3 regions of the Bacillus spongiae genome follow, and region 2 is predicted to be linked to each of the others. Evidence: riboswitches for the same ligand, from Rfam matches in the RefSeq annotation. Region 2 holds a riboswitch; each other region holds the start of a gene.

Region 1 (6,483 bases), on a different contig from region 2:
GGGCGATATAAGCTAGGAGTGGGTGCTGTAGGAGCCTCAAAACGTGCCTTAGAAGTTTCCTTACAATATGCAAACCAACGCCAACAATTTAAAACACCGATTTCAGCCTTTAACTTAACGAAAGAAAAATTCGCTACTATGGCAGCTAAGTTGTATGCTTCTGAAAGCTCAGTTTATCGTACAGTAGGTTTGTTTGAAAATCGAATGAGTAAATTAACAGATGAAGAAGTAAAAAATGGTAAAGAGGTTGCAAATTCGATTGCAGAGTATGCCATTGAATGCTCACTCAATAAAGTTTTTGCTACAGAAGTATTAGATTATATAGCTGATGAAGGGGTTCAAATTCACGGAGGTTATGGCTTCATGCAAGAGTATGAAGTAGAAAGATTGTACCGTGATTCACGAATAAATCGTATTTTTGAAGGAACAAATGAAATTAACCGTTTACTCGTACCAGGGACCTTCCTTCGTAAAGCAATGAAAGGTGAACTTCCTCTTCTTCAAAAAGCCCAAGGTCTTCAAGAAGAATTGATGATGATGATGCCGGAAGAAGTAGGCGATGAGCCATTAGCGCAAGAAAAATTACTTGTGAAAAATGCAAAGAAAATCGGATTATTGGCTGCTGGTCTTGCTGCACAGAAATTTGGTAAAAAGCTTGAACAGGAACAAGAGATTTTAGTGAATATTGCCGACATTGTATCAAATGCATACGCAATGGAATCTGCAGTTCTCCGTACAGAAAAAGCGATTGAAAAAGATGGTGTAGAGAAAGCATCACAAAAGCTTCTTTATACACAAATATTCTGTCAAGAAGCATTCATTGAAATTGAGCAACATGCAAAAGAAACACTTGTTGCTGCAGAGACAGGAGATGCACTAAGAATGATGTTATCTGCTCTTCGTAAATTAACTCGCTACACACCAGTTAACGTTGTAGCATTAAAACGTACGGCATCAGAAAAATTAACAGATACGGAGAAATACGCATTATAAGATAACCTTTTCTTAAGGAGAGTCCAATCATGGGCTCTCCTTTTTGTATGATACAATGAAACGTAACTAAAGGGGTTTACTCATAACGGATGAAATGGACGTCAAGGAAATGAACATGCTGATTGAACTTATCACGTGTACAGGATTGAAGCTATTTCAATACGCTTTCTTACATTGTCTCGTTGATTTATGTAGAGAATAATGTTTACATCCATTGTGAGAAAAGGTAAAGAACGAGTATAATGGTAGGTGAAACTGGAGAAAGGAAGGAATATATGGGGCAAAGAGCAATAGAAACATTTCGATCGTGCATACCACTCTTTCAAGCCTTAAGTGATCCTTATCGTCAAGATATAATATTGCTGTTGGCAGACAAAGAGCCGCTTACTGTTAATGAAATAACAGAGCATTTAACACTTTCCCGACCAGCCGTATCACATCACTTAAAAATCTTACGAGATCAAAAGTTGGTTTCCAATGTGCAAAAGGGAACACAGCGATATTATTCACTTGAATTGGAAGATGCCACACAACTATTAAAAGAACTTATTGATACAGTGGAAATTACATGTAATTAAGAGGTGAAGTCAATATGTTATCATTTTATCAATATCCAAAATGTGGAACATGCAGAAAAGCTAAAAAATGGTTTACAGACAATGGAATTGAAGTAGAAGAAATCCACATTGTCGAACATCCTCCTACGAAAGATACGTTGGCGGAATTAGTAAACAAAAGTGGTGTAGAGATAAAAAAATTCTTTAATACTTCTGGGAAAAAATATCGTGAACTTGGTTTAAAAGATAAACTGAAGGTAGCGACCGAGGAAGAGATGTTAGAGCTACTTGCTTCTGATGGGATGCTAATTAAAAGGCCGATTGTAACGGATGGACAAAAGGTAACAGTAGGGTTTAAAGAAGACCAGTTTGAATCGACCTGGTTAAATTCTTCAAAATAAGAAGGAATTTCTTGCTTTTTGTCGAATAAATATGTCAAGATAAAGTTGAATACAGGTATGGAGGGATTGCAATGAGCACACCAAAAAAATTGCGTTATTCAGAAGAACATGAATGGGTAAAAGTAGAAGGTGGACAAATTCGAATCGGTATCACTGAATTTGCTCAATCGGAACTTGGAGATATCGTTTTTGTCGAGCTTCCAGAAGTCGGAGATGAAATCAAAGCGGACGAGCCTTTCGGAAGTGTAGAATCGGTTAAAACGGTTTCTGAGCTATATGCACCACTTAGTGGTAAGGTAGTAGCTATTAACGAAGATCTTGATGATTCTCCAGAATTCGTAAATGAATCTCCATACGAGAAAGCATGGATGGTAATCGTTGAACCAACAGATCTTGCTGATGTTGACAAGCTAATGACTCCTGAGCAATATGAAGAAATGATTAACGAAAATTAATGACAAAGCACCTTGGATTTCACTTTTCCAAGGTGTTTTTGTTTTATTGGGTATATTAATATCAATATTTAGAAGGTAGCATACTAATAAAGATACATAAACGAACAAACTAATAAGATCTAATTAGGAAAATAGACGGTTTGAATTAGTAGAGCAACTAGTAAAAGATATATAGAGCGGAACTTTTGCTTTTTTTATGAAAAAAAGCGAAAATAACTCCATAAATAAATTTTCTTGTGTCCACTATTCATGAATGATGAATAGAATAACATATACTTACTTAAAAGAGCTTAGGTGATGTTGATGAATGAACAAGAAGAAAAAGTTATTATTGTAGAAGGTGCTTCTGATAAGCAAAAAGTAAAAGAAATCGTTAAGGAGCATGTTGAGATTATTTGCACAAATGGAACGATCAGTTTAACAAAATTAGATGAGATAATTGATCCCCTTCTTCATCGAGATGTATATGTTTTAGTAGATGCTGATAAAGCAGGTGAAAAACTAAGAAAGTTGTTTATCAGAGAATTTCCCGAAGCGGAACACTTATATATTGATCGAATGTACAAGGAAGTAGCCTGTGCTCCTGGAAAGCATTTAGCCTCTGTATTGCTTAGTGCAAATATTGATGTACATGCTGAGTATTTATAGAAAAGGATGAATTTGAGAGAAAATGATACAAAATTGGACAAGCGATGAGTTCAAGAAACATATAGAAAATAAAGAAGTTATTTGTTTATATTTGTATACACCTATGTGTGGTACGTGTCAAGTAGCAGGGAAGATGCTTGAGGTAACAAACGAGCTTCTTCCCTCTCTGGATATAGGGAAAATGGATTTAAATTATGCACCTGAACTAGCCGATGAATATGGTATTGAGAGTGTCCCATGCTTATTAACATTTGTTAATGGAATGATTCAAGAAAAGGTCTATGCATTTCAATCAGTGCCGTTTCTTTACGAAAAGCTATTAACTGTAAAAGCGTAAAAAACAAGGATGAATCGTTGTTTTTTTGTTATGCGCTTTTCTTTTCCGCTTGTATTTTCGTCATGTGACTTACTAAGGTTGCCTCCCAATCTAATTGCTACTATTCATTCTATAATAAGGTGAATCATTAAGGTTTTCGGTAGGACAACAAACGAAAACATCATGTGAAAATACTACAAAAGACACGATTGAATATTGATTGTATAATACCCCTTTTTATCTTTTTCAAATTTCATAGAAAGTTGTCGATTAAATCTAAAAGGAATCTCCCCGATTTTGAGGAATAATATGTATGATGCCACAAAATAGGGAGGTTTTCTTTTGAGAGAACAATTGAATCGCTTCATTCATGCTTATGAGTTAAGACCCCACGTGCAACAATTAATGCCTCATAGCCCCTTTTGCCTATTGCTTCAAACGGAAGAAGAAACGTGGTTCTTAAAATGGCAGGAGAAAAAGGTAGAAATTCTTTCTGAATATAACCATCAGCCGAACATTACACTCATAGGATCTCAAGAGAACTTTACCGTATTATTTTCAGCTAGACAAAAGCTCTCAACCCTTGTGACACTTGAGCTGCTAAATTATAACGGGCGCTATCGAGATTACTTGCGAATGGAATCGATCCTGTGGCTTTGCGGATAAAGGGTAAATGTGGAAGAATAAAAACTATTGACACAACAAAAAATATCATGTTAGAATCACAAACATAAATTAATTATTTAAAAATGAACGACAAGTAAAATTAAATATAGTGATAAGACTCTTATCCAGAGAGGTGGAGGGATGTGCCCTATGAAACCCGGCAACCATCAACGATTACGTTGAAATGGTGCCAATTCACACGAAACACGGATAGTGTTTCGGCAGATGAGAGAAAGGAATATTCATTTTTGCCTTTCTGCTCTTTTGCAGAAAGGCATTTTTTATTCTATCAGACAAATACTAACCTAGAAGCACAGAAGAGAAGATTGGAAAGTGGGTGATGGAGTTGATCTCCATTTCGAATGTAAAGAAAGTTTTTAATACAAAATCTGGGACTATTACAGCTGTTGATAATGTAAATCTTCAAATCCAAAAAGGAGAAATTTTTGGAATGATTGGGTACAGTGGTGCAGGAAAAAGTACATTGCTGCGAATGTTGAATGGTCTAGAAGTACCTACAACAGGTGAGGTTCAGATTAATAATAAAATAATATCAAAAATAACAGGGAAAGACTTAAGGAAAGCACGCCAAAGAATATCGATGATTTTTCAGCATTTTAATCTTTTATGGTCTCGAACAGTTGCTGAAAATATTGCATTCCCTCTTGAGATTGCTGGTGTTGATAAACCACAAAGAGAGAGAAGAGTCGCGGAGCTGATTAAGTTAGTCGGTTTAGAAGGAAGAGAGGCTGCTTACCCTTCGCAACTTAGTGGAGGACAAAAGCAACGTGTTGGCATTGCTAGAGCACTAGCAAATAATCCACAGGTGTTATTATGTGACGAAGCAACTTCCGCTCTCGATCCTGAAACGACGGACAGCATACTAAATTTATTAGTGGAAATTAATAAACAGCTAGGCTTAACAATTGTTTTAATTACACATGAGATGCACGTCATTAAGAAAATCTGTCATCGAGTAGCCGTGTTGGAAGATGGGAAGGTTGTTGAGATGGGAGATGTACTAGATGTATTTCAACACCCAAAACAGAAGATTACTAAACGTTTTGTTCAACAAATTAGTGAACAAGAGGAGACGAGTGAAACGATCCAACACTTACTTGGTCAATATCCAAATGGGAAAGTAATAAAATTAACTTTTATTGAAGCATCTGCAGAGCAGCCTGTTATTACCTCCCTAATTAGAAAATATAAAATCAATGTGAATATTCTTCAAGGGAATATTGCCCATACCCAAAAAGGACCGTATGGAACACTAATTCTTCATCTAGCGGGAGATAGTGACGAAATAGGAGAAGCCCTTCATTACCTTGATGAACAAAACGTAGGGGTGGAGGTGATTACAGCATGATTGAAACGTTATTTCCAAATGTGGAATGGGACAATATGTGGGAAGCTACATTAGAAACATTATATATGACAGGAATGGCGGTAAGTATTACCTTCATCCTTGGTACGATGTTAGGACTCATTTTATTTTTAACTTCACAGGGAAATTTATGGGAACAGAAATTTGTTTACTCTTTAACAAGTGCTGTGGTGAATGTGTTCCGATCTATTCCTTTTATTATTTTAATTGTTTTACTGATTCCCTTTACTAAAATTTTATTAGGTACCATTCGTGGTGCAAATGCAGCACTTCCTGCACTGATTATCGGGGCAGCACCGTTTTATGCAAGGATGGTTGAGCTCGCACTTCGAGAAATTAATAAAGGTGTTATTGAAGCAGCAAGGTCAATGGGAGCCAAAACATTTACAATCATTTGGAAAGTACTTTTACCAGAATCCCTGCCTGCGCTCATATCAGGGTTAACCGTAACGGCCATTGCTTTAGTTGGATATACAGCCATGGCGGGAGTGATTGGAGCAGGTGGTCTAGGAAACTTAGCCTATTTAGATGGATTTCAACGAAGTAGAGATGATGTCACTTTAATGGCAACCATCATTATTTTAATTATTGTGTTCGCCCTCCAAGCAATTGGAGATGTCATAACTAAAAGAATAGACAAAAGATAAGGAGAGGTTCAACATGAAAAAATGGATTAAAGGATTAGCAATAGGAAGTGTTTTAACTTTAGCTGCTTGCGGAAATGGTGATGAAGCTGAGAATAAAATTGTGGTTGGAGCGTCAAACGTACCTCATGCTGAAATTTTAGAAAAGGCAGTACCTTTATTAGAGGAGAAAGGCTATGAACTTGAAATTGAAACATATCAAGATTATATTTTGCCGAACCAAGATTTAGACAATGGAGATTTAGATGCGAATTATTTTCAACACATTCCTTATTTAGAGTTAGAAATAGCTGATAAAGGGTATGATTTTGTGAATGCTGGTGGAATTCATATCGAGCCGATCGGTGTATACTCAACGAAATATAACTCATTGGAGGAATTACCTGAAGGGGCAGTTATCCTGCTAAGTAGTGCAG
Region 2 (6,483 bases):
TTCCGCACCAATCCCTTCGAAAGAAGAATCAAGGGAATCATTAAATTGTGCCGCTGTTTGAGCATCCATATAGACTGAATAAGGGTCATCTAGTGTTTTTAACATCCCTTGAATCGCACCTTCGACTAATGTCGCTTCTTCTACTCCTTCTACATATTTACTTAAAATCAATTCATAGGCCATTTCTACCTTACGAAGATCTTCATTCACTTGCTCAATCTGTTGTGGGATTTTCGTGATGGACTGCTTTTCTGAATACCATTTATACACACCGTACCCTACCCCACTCACCAACAATATGAGGAGAATACCTATTAGGAATCTATATTTCTTCCCCATCTCACCCATTCCCTCCCTAAAAGATCATAGAATACAAGAAAAAGACATCACACAAAAACAAATGTGCAATGTCTTTGTTACCCTATTTATATGCATTAGGGTGGACAAGATAGAACTGAAGCAAAATTCGATTATTATTGACTCATTGATTGGAACGATTTTTTAGCCTGATATAACATTGTTTCCTTTTTGGTCGTCTTTCATCAGCTTTGGTAAATACGTTGAAATAAGGTATTCCCATTTTTCAAATTGAACAAGGAAACCATCGTGCCCCACCTTTAGCTTTACTTCATGAAACTCTCCCTTCGGCACAAGCTCACTTAACTCGCTTAGAGCATCACTTGGGTAAAGTAAATCCCCTTGAAAAGCAATTATCTTTACCTTTGATTTATATTGTTTTGCGGCACGCTTCCAACCGCCTCTGCCAGAACCAATATCATGAGAATTCATCGCTTTCATAAGAAGTAAGTAGCTATTTGCATCAAACCGGTGAGCGAGATTTTTTCCATGATAGGCTAAATAAGATTCCACTTCAAAAACGTCGTTATCAGCTTTTTTCCTATTAAACGTTTCATTCCATACCTCTCTACTTCGATACGTCACCATTCCTGCCATTCTAGCTATCTCAAGACCTCTTAAATCAGAGGATTGGTCATAATTCCCGTTATCCCATTTTGGGTCGTTTTGAATAGCAAGCGTCCCAATTGTATTAAAAGCAATAGCATAATCACTTAAAAAAGGGGTCGCTGCTAAAACGACTAAGCGGTTCATAAATGTGGGGTATAATAGACCCCACTCTAGAGCCTGCATTCCCCCTAATGACCCCCCAATGACTGCCTCTACCTCATTTATCCCTAGCACATCCAATGCAGCCCGATGGGAATGAACAATATCACGAATCGTTACGGGGGGAAAGGTAAGTCGATAAGGTTCATTTGTTAATGTATTAATGGACATTGGGCCACTACTACCATGACAGCCTCCCAAAACATTTAACGTAATCACTTGAAACCGGTCCGTATCTATCGTTTTTTTCGGACCAATTACCTCATGCCACCACCCCGGATTCTTCTCCGTTCCGGCTGCTCGATGATCACCTGTTAGAGCATGACAAATGAGAATAAATGGGTTATGCTCCTCACCAACCCATTCATAGGCAATTTCCACCTTAGATAGTTCCGTTCCGTCCTGAAAGCAAAAATTATTGAGAATGACTTTTCCTTCTCTTCTCACCTTGCCCCTCCTTATGATTGCGGGATTGTCGAGGTGAATTTTTTGGCTTTTAGTATGGCATCGGATAAGTCTGCTATTAAATCATTTTTTGATTCCAACCCTACCGACAAGCGAATTAACTCTTCCGTGACGCCTGTCGTTAACATTTCATCTACACTTAACTGTTGATGAGTCGTTGAAGCAGGGTGAATAATGAGCGATTTTGCATCCCCTACATTTGCAACATGCGACCATAAATTGACGGAGTCGATAATAGTTCTACCTACTTCTCGCCCACCTTTAATGCCAAAATTAACAATTGATCCATACCCGGTTTTTAGGTACTTCTCTGCTAGCGGCTTTGTTTGATGAGATGCTAAGCCAGGATACGAAACCCAAGCAACATCTTCATGTTTTTCCAAATACTGAGCTATAGAAAAGGCATTATCGTTATGACGGTCCATCCGCAAGTGTAAAGTTTCAAGTCCTTGTAAAAGTAAAAAGGCATTTTGAGGACTTAAGCACGCCCCTATATCTCGTAATAGTTGAACACGAAGTTTAATAATAAAAGCGGCTTCCCCAATATCTGTCGCATACCTCAAACCATGATAGCTCGAATCAGGTTCTGTAAGTCCTGGGAATTTCCCATTTGTCCAATCAAATTTTCCCCCATCTACGACAATACCCCCAATCGCTGTTCCGTGTCCCCCAATCCACTTCGTGGCGGAATGAACGACAATATCCGCCCCATACTTAAGTGGTTGACAAAGGTATGGCGTAGCAAATGTATTATCTATAATGAGGGGGACACCACATTCATGAGCAATATCAGCAACCTTTTCCACATCTAAAACATCTAAGCTCGGATTTCCAATAATTTCTCCAAACACCGCTTTCGTCTTTGGCGTAATGGCTTGGCGAAAATTTTCTGGATTTGCTGGGTCAACAAACCTTACATTAATCCCATATTTCGGTAAAGTAGTTGAAAATAAATTATATGTTCCGCCGTATAAGGAAGAAGCTGCGACAACCTCATCGCCAGCATGAGCAATATTTAATATAGCTAATGATATTGCTGCCATACCTGATGAAACAGCAAGCGCTCCTACTCCTCCCTCTAATAATGCCAACCGTTTTTCCAATACATCAACCGTTGGATTTCCAATGCGCGTATAAATGTTCCCTGGCTCTTGTAAAGCAAACAGCTTTGCAGCGTGGTCACAATTGTCAAATACAAAAGAAGTAGTCTGATAAATCGGCACAGCTCTCGATCCTGTCGTAGCATCTGGAGTCTGACCTCCGTGCAGTAATAACGTCTCAACCTCAAATGTTTTTTCTGTCATCTTTATTCCTCCTTAAGAGATTCTAAAGTCGATGGCCAATGACATAGTCGGATGGGGAAAAATGAGCGTGGAGAGTAAAAAAGAACAGTAAAAAACCCTCTTCCGTAAGAAGAGGGCAAACTTACAAACTCCTCCTCTCATCTTCCAGGTTATGACCTGTAGGATTTAGCACCTTTTCAAGTGTTGTTCACTTGAAGGTTGCCGGGCTTCGCAGGGCCTATTCCCTCCGCCACTCTCGATAAGAGTATTAAATTGTAATCATTATTCATGGCTTATAAAGATTATAGAGTATGACTGTGTTAACGTCAATCATTTATTCTGAATTTTCTAATAAATATTCTTTCATTCACTGCTTACTTGAACCCTTTTGCATCTTTATATGTGAGAGAGCATCTTGGAATTGCTTCACAATATCCTCTTCTTCTTCAATTCCTACCGATATACGCACAACTCTTTCGTTAATGCCGAGTTCTTCCTGAGCTTCTTTTGGCAAAGCTCGATGACTCGTTCCAAGCGGATAAGAAACGGTCGTTTCAACTCCTGCTAAAGAAGGAACAATTTTAATCCAACTTAACGAAGTGAAAAACACGCTCATATCGACGCCTTCTACTAATTCAATTGTGACAATGGCTCCATTTCCTTTATGGGACAGCCCATCTGGATAGTAAACCTTTTTTATTTTATTATGTTGCCTTAAGGATTGTGCTAATCGTTCCGCATTTCTGGCCTGCTGATTCATGCGAAGAGCCAGTGTCTTCACCCCTCTAGAAGCAAGCCATGCTTCAAAAGGGCTTAAATTAAGGCCAAGATTAACCACCTTTTCCCGAACCTTTCCCATCAGCTGCTCACCCCCGATGATTACTCCTGCAGTCACATCACTATGGCCCCCTATGTATTTTGTCGCACTATGGACAACTACATCTGCTCCTAGCTTATATGGCTGTACAAAATAAGGTGTCGAAAACGTATTATCAATCATTAAACTGAGTTCATGTTGTTTTGCCAACGTCGATAAATGGGCAATGTTTTCAATCCGCAGGAAAGGATTTGTTACGGTTTCTGAGAATAGGAGCTTCGTTTCCTTACGAATAGCCTTTACGATTTCCTGCTTATTAGCAAAATCAACAAATGAGACACTTATTCCAAATGCGCTTAGCTCAGTAGCTAAGAGATGATACGTGCCACCGTACAAATCCTTTGCTGCAATAAGGTGATCTCCAGCTTGAGCAATTCCTAAAATTCCCGCTAAGATGGCACCAAGTCCAGATGATGCAGCGACGCCACTCGGCGCCCCCTCTAACCCAGCCACCGTCTGCCCTAATTCATCTGTATTCGGATTCCCTACCCTTGAATATAAATAAGGTGATTCACCTGTATAATAGCTTTCCAGTTCTTCTAAGGAAGAAAAAGAGAAAACGGAGGTTTGATAGATGGGAGTTGCTTTACTCTGAATGTTTCTCGTTTGTTTATATCCATGCACGACTTTTGAACCAAACTTCATCTTATCTCCACCTTCTAAATTGTAGTGTATGTTTGTTATTGTCAATCGAACCTAAGCAAAACTGGAATAGCCCGCTCTTTTCCTATTATGAACTCTTCCTACTAATCTCTCAATATCAATCATTAAATGCGAATTAATTAACCATTGTGACGTGTTTAGTAATCTTAACATTTCCCTCTCAATACCCCTTCTTAGTCAAGCTAATGTGATCCTCTTCTTCGAAATCATTATGGCATTTGTTGGACTATATCACTCAACATCTCCTCACTCATTGGACCTATCCTTTTTTCGTAAATATGTCCATCAGAAGTAAGAAAATAAGTAGTGGGAATGGATAACACCTTATAGCTATCGGCTACTTCTCCCGATTTATCTAAAAGGACTGGAAAGGTCAATTGATAATCTTTAATAAATTTTTGAACCGCGCTAGGGCCATTATCCTCACTTGTTAAATTCACTGCGACGATTTCTACATTATGCTCTTTTTGAAAGGTCTCATAATATTGTTGCATATAGGGCATTTCTGCCTTACAAGGTGGACACCATGTTGCCCAAAAATTTAAGATGACCTTCTTCCCCTTTAAAGCAGATAACGTCATGTCCTTTCCATCAACTGTCGTTAACGTGAAGTCAGGAGGGGTCGCTCCTTTGTTTAAGCTTACTTGAGACTGTGCCGAAACCTCTTTCTCTTTCATTTTTCCTTCGTATAGCAGATTAGCTGCAAAAATTAAACTGATTAATAGAAAGAATAGACCAAAGAAATATCGTTTCTTCATTTACATTCTCCTCATCCTATTATGAATAATAAAAAGTTTACCACCATTATATACGATAAAAACAAAGTGTTTACCACATCTCCGTGAACACTATTTGAAAAAGCATAGGCTATGACTACTCTTTTGCAATTAAAACAAAGACCTACTTCTCTTACTACATCACTACTAGTATAGCCGCACTTTTCCAAAATACACGATCTTACTGCCGATTCAATCAATAATTCCATGCGAAAAATACAAAGAAAATACATTAATATAAAAGTGAACTGTTTGATATTAAGTAATCAAATTAATAGACCGTAAAATTTCTACCATAAAATAATCAAACATTCCCATGAGCTTAGCTATAGTAGACTTAGAACATATACCGGTTCATATAAGCAATCCCATTTGCGTGCTTACTACTAAAGAGGAGTCCCTAACTATTCGTACATAGCCGTTCTGATCCATGATAGGTCGTAGACTAAGTGCATACTTCTAAATCGTAATTGGGTATCATTAATAGTACCCTAATATTTTTTTTAAAAAAGTGTAGGGGTTAGCAAAATTCTGTCGTCTATATAGGTGACGTCATGAAAAAGGGGGGAGAGAGGTTGGTTGAATCGCTCATTGACCGAGCGAGGAATGGCAGTGAACATGCTTTCCGATTGCTCATCGAAACATATAAAAACGATGTCTTTCGAAGTGTATACGGTGTTCTCCGTAATCAAAAAGATGCAGAAGATGCCTCACAGGAAGTTTGGATTAAGATTTATTCCTCTCTCCTCAGCTATGAAGGGAAAGGTTTTAAGACATGGATCACACGCATCGCTGTTCACCATGCGATTGATTGTAAAAGAAAGCAGGCAAGGCGAAGTGAGGAGCTAGTCGACGAGCTTCCACCCTCAATTGATGCAAATAGAACAGAGACAATTGAGAACATGCTGCTTCGGAAAGAACAAAAGCAATTGTTAGGAAAAAAACTTGCGAAGGTACCACCAGCGTATCGAGAAGTCATCGAAGGATTCTATATAAAAGAAAAATCATATCAGCAACTTGCGGATGAACAAAATGTTCAAATTAAAACAATCGAGACAAAGTTATATCGCGCTCGATTATGGATGAAAAAAAATTGGAAGGAGGAGGAGTTTCAATGAAGCATTATTCACTAACGGAATGGCAGGATTACATTAATGGGAATTTACTTGATGATGAGGTTCGAAATGAATATGAGCAACATCTTTATTCATGTGACGATTGTCTAGAAAGCTATATGAGTGCCATTGAAAGTCTTGAAACAGACCTTCCGACTATAACGGAACCCTCCTTATAT
Region 3 (6,483 bases), on a different contig from region 2:
CACTTTCTATCAATCTTCCATATTATAGAAATGGAGTCTCCACTTCACGTTCTAAGAAAGTACATGAGAAATACGAAAAACACCTGCAAAATAATCAGGTGTTTTTACGATTACTTAATATAGTAAGGTTTTTTGAACAGATAACCTAAGCGATTGGTCCTCCAAGCTTTTCAATATCCATTGAAATATTGGAGAACTTTTTAAAGTTCTGTCGGAATTTATTTGCTAAGTCCTTTGCTTTTTTCTCGTAAGCATCAGGGTCAGACCAAGTTTTAGCAGGTTGTAAAACTTCATCAGGTACACCTGGAACATGCAATGGAATAGACAGACCGAAAATTTCTCCTTTAACAGTTTCAACATTATCTAATTCACCTTCAAGAGCTGCTTGAACCATCGCTCTTGTAAAGTTTAATTTCATACGGTTTCCAACCCCGTATTCTCCACCAGTCCAACCGGTATTAACTAAATAAACATTTGCATTGTGCTCATCAATTTTCTTCCCAAGCATTTCAGCATATCTTTGAGCTGGGAGTGGTAAGAACGGTGAACCAAAGCAAGTTGAGAAAGTAGCTTGAGGTGATGTAATACCTCGTTCTGTGCCTGCCAGTTTAGATGTATAACCACTAAGGAAATGATACATGGCTTGCTCTTTTGTTAGTTTACTAATAGGAGGTAATACCCCAAAAGCATCTGCTGTTAGAAAGATGATTGTATTTGGATGGCCCGCAATACTAGGAACAACGATATTATCGACAGCGTCGATCGAGTACGCAGCACGTGTATTCTCTGTTAAGGAATTATTATCGTAATCAGGCTCTCGAGTAGTTTCATCTAGTACGACATTTTCTAATACGGAGCCAAAGCGAATTGCATCAAAGATTTGTGGTTCTTTATCGCGGGAAAGTCCGATACATTTTGCATAACAGCCCCCTTCTATATTAAAAACGCCATTTGGAGACCATCCATGCTCATCATCCCCTATTAAGCGACGATTTGGATCAGCAGAAAGGGTCGTTTTTCCAGTTCCAGATAATCCGAAGAACAAGGCGACATCCCCTTCAAAACCGACATTGGCTGAGCAGTGCATTGAAAGGATATCTTGCTCTGGAAGCAGATAATTCATGACAGAAAAAATAGATTTTTTCATTTCTCCAGCATATTCTGTGCCTCCAATTAATACAGTTCGCTTTTCAAAGGAAATAATGATAAAGGTTTCAGAATTTGTACCATCAACGTCTGGGTTTGCTTTAAAATTCGGAGCAGAAATGACGGTGAACTCTGCTTGATGCTGCTTTAGCTCTTCCTCATTAGGACGAATGAAAAGTTGTTGAGCAAATAAATTATGCCATGCATATTCGTTAATTACTTGAATGGGCATTCTATGTTTATGGTCTGCGCCTGCGAAACCTTTGAATACAAACACTTCATTTCTTTCTTCGAGGTGCTTGATGACTTTATGATATAATTGATCAAATTTTTCTGGGGAAATCGGCTGGTTAACTGAACCCCAATCAATTTTGTTACTTGACGAACCTTCTTCAACGATGTATTTATCTTTCGGAGAGCGTCCAGTGTACTTCCCTGTTTCTGCACGTACAGCGCCTGAAGCTGTTAGTACCCCTTCATTGCGGTGAAGTACTTTTTCAACTAGAGTTGGTACAGATAGTTGTGTTTGTATATTTTCACCTAATAATAATTCTGTTAATTCACTAGACATGCTCACTGAATTCATATTTAACCCTTCCTTTGTCTTTATTTTAATACCCCTTTGTTCCTCTTTAATTAGTATAACACATTCAACTTATTAGTCTATACTATTGACTTTATTTTCTTAATCTTTTCCAATTTGTCATGGAATTGTCAATAAAATAGATGAATTACTATATAAATTATGTAGAAGGGAAGTTTGCGTTAAAGGTAAATTGGATAAATATGATGTATAAATGAATCGTAGAAAAGAGTATATGGCAGCCATTTATCATGAGTGAAAGTGGTGAGTCTTCCGAGATTTCTTCAGTCTATCCTTCATTTTGTGTAAAGATAATTTTTTATTATAGTCCGTTAACGATGAAAAGACATAAAATAATGATAAAGTAGTTGACACTATGATATGGATTAGATATTATTGAAATTTGAACGGATACTCTTATTCCGAGCTGGTGGAGGGACGGGCCCAATGAAACCCAGCAACCTACTCAAGGAATGTATTTCTACGTCCTTACTGAGAAAGGTGCTAACCTGCAAGGTAACCCTTGATCGATAAGAGTGAAAGGCTCGATGTAGAATTCAAAACCTTTCCTCATTTTTAAATTTGGAAAGGTTTTTTCTTATGAATGTAAACGATTCATTTGAGCCCTTCAGCAGAGCTATTTTATTGAGGTCTGCGACTAAAAACCTAACCTTTATTTCATACTATTAGGGGAATGAGTACCGTGAAGATTAATTTTGCAGTCTGAGGACGAGAGAACAAAAGAGTGATTTCGTTTTAAGTACTGTAATTAACTTTAAGGGAGGAATATAGATTGACTGAGAAACGCCATTTATTTACTTCAGAATCTGTAACAGAAGGACATCCAGATAAAATTTGTGATCAAATTTCGGATTCTATTCTAGACGCCATTTTAGCAAAGGACCCAAATGCACGTGTGGCGTGTGAGACATCTGTCACGACTGGACTTGTACTAGTATCAGGTGAAATTACAACAAATACTTACGTTGATATTCCTAAAATTGTTCGTGAAACCGTGAAAGGGATTGGTTATACACGTGCTAAATATGGATTCGATGCAGAAACATGTGCTGTTTTAACATCAATTGATGAGCAGTCTGCTGATATTGCGATGGGTGTCGACAAAGCATTAGAAGCACGTGAAGGACAAATGACAGATGAAGAAATTGAGGCAATTGGTGCAGGTGACCAAGGTTTAATGTTTGGTTTTGCATGTAATGAAACAAATGAACTTATGCCTTTACCAGTTTCTTTAGCTCATAAATTAGCCCGTCGATTAACAGAGGTTCGTAAGGAAGAGATTTTACCATACCTACGTCCAGATGGAAAAACACAAGTAACGGTAGAGTATGATGAGAACAATCAACCTGTTCGTATTGATACGATTGTTATTTCTACTCAACATCACCCAGAAGTAAGTTTGGAGCAAATTCAACGTAATCTAAAAGAGTATGTTATTAATCCGATTGTTCCAAAAGAGCTAATTGATGATGAAACAAAGTATTTTATTAACCCAACTGGACGTTTCGTTATCGGTGGTCCTCAAGGAGATGCAGGATTAACTGGAAGAAAAATTATTGTAGATACTTATGGTGGGTATGCACGTCACGGCGGCGGTGCATTTTCAGGTAAGGATGCCACAAAAGTAGACCGTTCAGCTGCTTATGCTGCCCGTTACGTTGCCAAAAATATAGTGGCAGCTGGTTTAGCAGATAAATGCGAAGTGCAGCTTGCTTATGCGATTGGTGTTGCACAGCCAGTTTCTATTTCAATCGATACATTTGGCACAGGTAAAGTGAATGAAGATAAATTAATTGAAGTTGTCCGTCATAATTTTGATTTACGACCAGCAGGCATTATTAAAATGCTTGATTTACGTCGTCCTATATATAAACAAACGGCAGCATATGGTCACTTTGGCCGAAATGACCTTGATTTACCTTGGGAGCGTACAGATAAAGCAAGTACATTAAAGGACCAAGCGTTAAATTAATAAAAAAAGCGATTTTGAACTGCACCTCCAATTATTAGAGTATGTGTCTAACAATTGGGGGGCAGTTTATTTTTTTTCGCTCTTTTTTATTTTTGTAGCTTTTTATAGTATTGAGCTTTTTCTGCGTATTCACGTGAAATTCTTTTCATGTCTTCAATATCATCATTTGTCAGTTCACGAATGACTTTAGCAGGTCTTCCAAATGCTAGTGTGTTTGGTGGGATTACTTTACCTTGTGGAACCAGGCTTCCTGCCCCAATGAATGCTCCTTCACCTATTTCAGCATTATCTAATATAATTGAACCCATGCCGATGAGTGCTTTCTTTCTAATTTTACAACTGTGAAGAATGACAGAATGTCCTACTGTAACTTCATCTTCTAAAATAAGAGGGTTATTGGGACTTTGATGAAGGACGCAATTATCTTGTACATTTACTTTTTGCCCAATAATTGTTGGGGCGACATCCCCGCGAATAACGGTATTAAACCAAATGCTAGATTCTTCTCCAATGGTTACATCCCCTGATATGGTCACATAATCAGCAATAAAGGAAGAGGAGGAGATAGTAGGATATGAATCATGGTAAGGATAGATCATTGTATGTCTCCTTTGTATAGTAATAAAAATAGTGTAACAAAAATTGTCTAGAACCTTAAAGGGAATTTGAAGATTTTTCATTTGAAAGCCATACATATAAAGTAAGCGTTTCAAGAGACAGACGGGTTTGAAGAAATATTATGATAAAAATCAGCTTCTTACATTTTTCATTAAATAAAAAGTGATAGTCAAAGAATAATAGCAATATAAAGCCTGCGAAAGGTATGTATAAGAATGATAGATGTACAAGAAAAATAATGGTTTTATTGTAAAAAATAGTAAAAAAGTCATATGAAATGTAGAAAAATTTAGCAAAATTAGGAAAATCTAATCAAAAATAACTGAAAATAATGACTTTTCTAACAATTTTTACTATACTAATTTAGTAGTTTATTAGTTTATATTAAGGGGGAAATTAAATGAAGCGTAGACAATTTGTAAGTGTAGCTACGGCTGCTGTTTTGTCCTTGGGAGCATTTGTCGCTCCTGCATCTACGAATGCTATGAATATGACCTCTACAAAAGTTGAAACAGCGAAGGCAACAACAGTTGAATCCTACTATTCTGTTGGAAGTCCAATAGATTTAGGAATTGCGAATGAAGATCGGTTAATTGAAATGCTTAAGGAAAGTGGAAAAATATCCAAGGATGCAACGGTTGTAGAAGCAGAAGAAGCTGTAAAGGATTATTTGAAGAAAGCTTCAGATAAAGCTGAGAAACAAATGAAGCTTGACGCTGAATTAGATGAGAAAGATGATAAGCTTAGTAAGAAAATTAAAGAGGAGCTACATAAAAAGCCCTTCAAGGATTGGTTAAAAGACAAGCTTAGTAAATGGAAAAAGCGACATCCAGAAAACCTAGTAGAAGAGTCTTATGATGGTGATGTACGTGAAGACAAACTACTTATTCTATTAATGGAATTTCCTGACTTTAAAGCAAATGACATAAATCCTGAAGATACGGATATGTATTACGAAGATTATGTAAAGGAACATTACGAAGATATGGCCTTTGGTGAAAACGGATATGAAGGGCCAAATGGTGAGAACTTAATATCCATGAAACAATACTATGAGCAACAATCTGGTGGCTCTTATACTGTAAGTGGTGAAATAGCTGGCTGGTATGAAGCGGAAAATCCGGCAGCATATTATGGAGCAGAAACGGCAACTAGCAATGATGTTGATGCTCGTTCCCTAATTAAGGAAGGTTTGGATGCTGCTGCAGCGGACCCAAATGTTGATTTATCTGAATTTGACCAAGAGGACCGATATGACCTTGATGGTGATGGAAACTACCGTGAGCCAGATGGGTTGATCGATCATTTAATGGTTCTTCACTCTTCTGTAGGACAAGAAGCAGGTGGTGGTCAATTAGGAACAGACGCAATTTGGTCACATCGTTCACAATTATATGATGTTTACCCAATTGATGGTACACAAACAGATATTCCATACTGGGGTGGTTCGATGGCTGCCTTAGATTATACGATGGTACCAGCTGACGGGGCTGCGGGAGTCTTTATTCATGAATATGCTCATGATTTAGGATTGCCTGATGAATATGACACAGATTATACAGGCGAAGGAGAACCTGTTTCCTTCTGGTCTGTTATGTCAAGCGGTAGCTGGGCAGGTGAGATTCCAGGTACAGAGCCTCCTGGCTTCAGTCCATATGCGAGAGAATATTTACAAGCAGCACAAGGTGGGAACTGGCTTAAATATGAAGAGATAGATATTGACGAAATAGATCGTAAAGGAGTAGAGGCTATTCTTGACGAGGGAGCGTCAAAAGGAACCAATCTTGATGCACTAAAAGTGAATCTTCCTCAAAAGGAAACGGTCATTAACACACCGGCAACTGGTTCATATGAATACCATAGCCAAAGCGGTGATTACTTAAATAATGATATAATTACAACCGTTGATTTAACTAATGCTACTAGTGGTGCATTAAATTTTAAAGCATGGTATCAGATTGAAAAAGATTGGGATTATGGATCAGTAAAAGTGAAGGATGGAGATGCAGATTGGGTATCAATCCCGGGGAATATTACAACAACGGAAAATCCTAACGGACAAAACCCAGGATATGGTATTACTGGTTCTTCTAATGGATGGATTGATGCTAGCTTTGATTTAAGTGCATATGCTGGGAAAGAA

What was found. Region 2 has a riboswitch for S-adenosylmethionine ahead of WAK64_RS11245 (O-acetylhomoserine aminocarboxypropyltransferase/cysteine synthase family protein). Riboswitches for the same ligand answer to the same signal wherever they lie in the genome.
Region 1: it holds a riboswitch for S-adenosylmethionine, as region 2 does, so the genes downstream of both, WAK64_RS12435 (methionine ABC transporter ATP-binding protein) here and WAK64_RS11245 (O-acetylhomoserine aminocarboxypropyltransferase/cysteine synthase family protein) in region 2, are expected to answer to the same signal.
Region 3: it holds a riboswitch for S-adenosylmethionine, as region 2 does, so the genes downstream of both, metK (methionine adenosyltransferase) here and WAK64_RS11245 (O-acetylhomoserine aminocarboxypropyltransferase/cysteine synthase family protein) in region 2, are expected to answer to the same signal.

What each region holds. Positions count from the first base shown of each region.
Region 1 is NZ_JBBAXC010000009.1:147,782-154,264, reverse strand. It holds gene WAK64_RS12470 (acyl-CoA dehydrogenase family protein) at 1-993, shown strand, start outside; gene WAK64_RS12465 (ArsR/SmtB family transcription factor) at 1,269-1,571, shown strand; gene WAK64_RS12460 (arsenate reductase family protein) at 1,586-1,951, shown strand; gene gcvH (glycine cleavage system protein GcvH) at 2,023-2,406, shown strand; gene WAK64_RS12450 (toprim domain-containing protein) at 2,710-3,054, shown strand; gene WAK64_RS12445 (thioredoxin family protein) at 3,077-3,391, shown strand; gene WAK64_RS12440 (hypothetical protein) at 3,713-4,036, shown strand; SAM riboswitch class I at 4,155-4,268, shown strand; gene WAK64_RS12435 (methionine ABC transporter ATP-binding protein) at 4,383-5,405, shown strand; gene WAK64_RS12430 (methionine ABC transporter permease) at 5,402-6,070, shown strand; gene WAK64_RS12425 (MetQ/NlpA family ABC transporter substrate-binding protein) at 6,084-6,483, shown strand, end outside.
Region 2 is NZ_JBBAXC010000008.1:81,854-88,336, reverse strand. It holds gene WAK64_RS11255 (S41 family peptidase) at 1-339, opposite strand, end outside; gene metX (homoserine O-acetyltransferase MetX) at 502-1,572, opposite strand; gene WAK64_RS11245 (O-acetylhomoserine aminocarboxypropyltransferase/cysteine synthase family protein) at 1,584-2,894, opposite strand; SAM riboswitch class I at 3,029-3,139, opposite strand; gene WAK64_RS11240 (trans-sulfuration enzyme family protein) at 3,241-4,395, opposite strand; gene WAK64_RS11235 (redoxin domain-containing protein) at 4,623-5,171, opposite strand; gene WAK64_RS11230 (sigma-70 family RNA polymerase sigma factor) at 5,744-6,307, shown strand; gene WAK64_RS11225 (anti-sigma factor) at 6,304-6,483, shown strand, end outside.
Region 3 is NZ_JBBAXC010000016.1:31,835-38,317, forward strand. It holds gene pckA (phosphoenolpyruvate carboxykinase (ATP)) at 146-1,732, opposite strand; SAM riboswitch class I at 2,144-2,266, shown strand; gene metK (methionine adenosyltransferase) at 2,523-3,722, shown strand; gene WAK64_RS17230 (gamma carbonic anhydrase) at 3,809-4,321, opposite strand; gene WAK64_RS17235 (immune inhibitor A domain-containing protein) at 4,741-6,483, shown strand, end outside.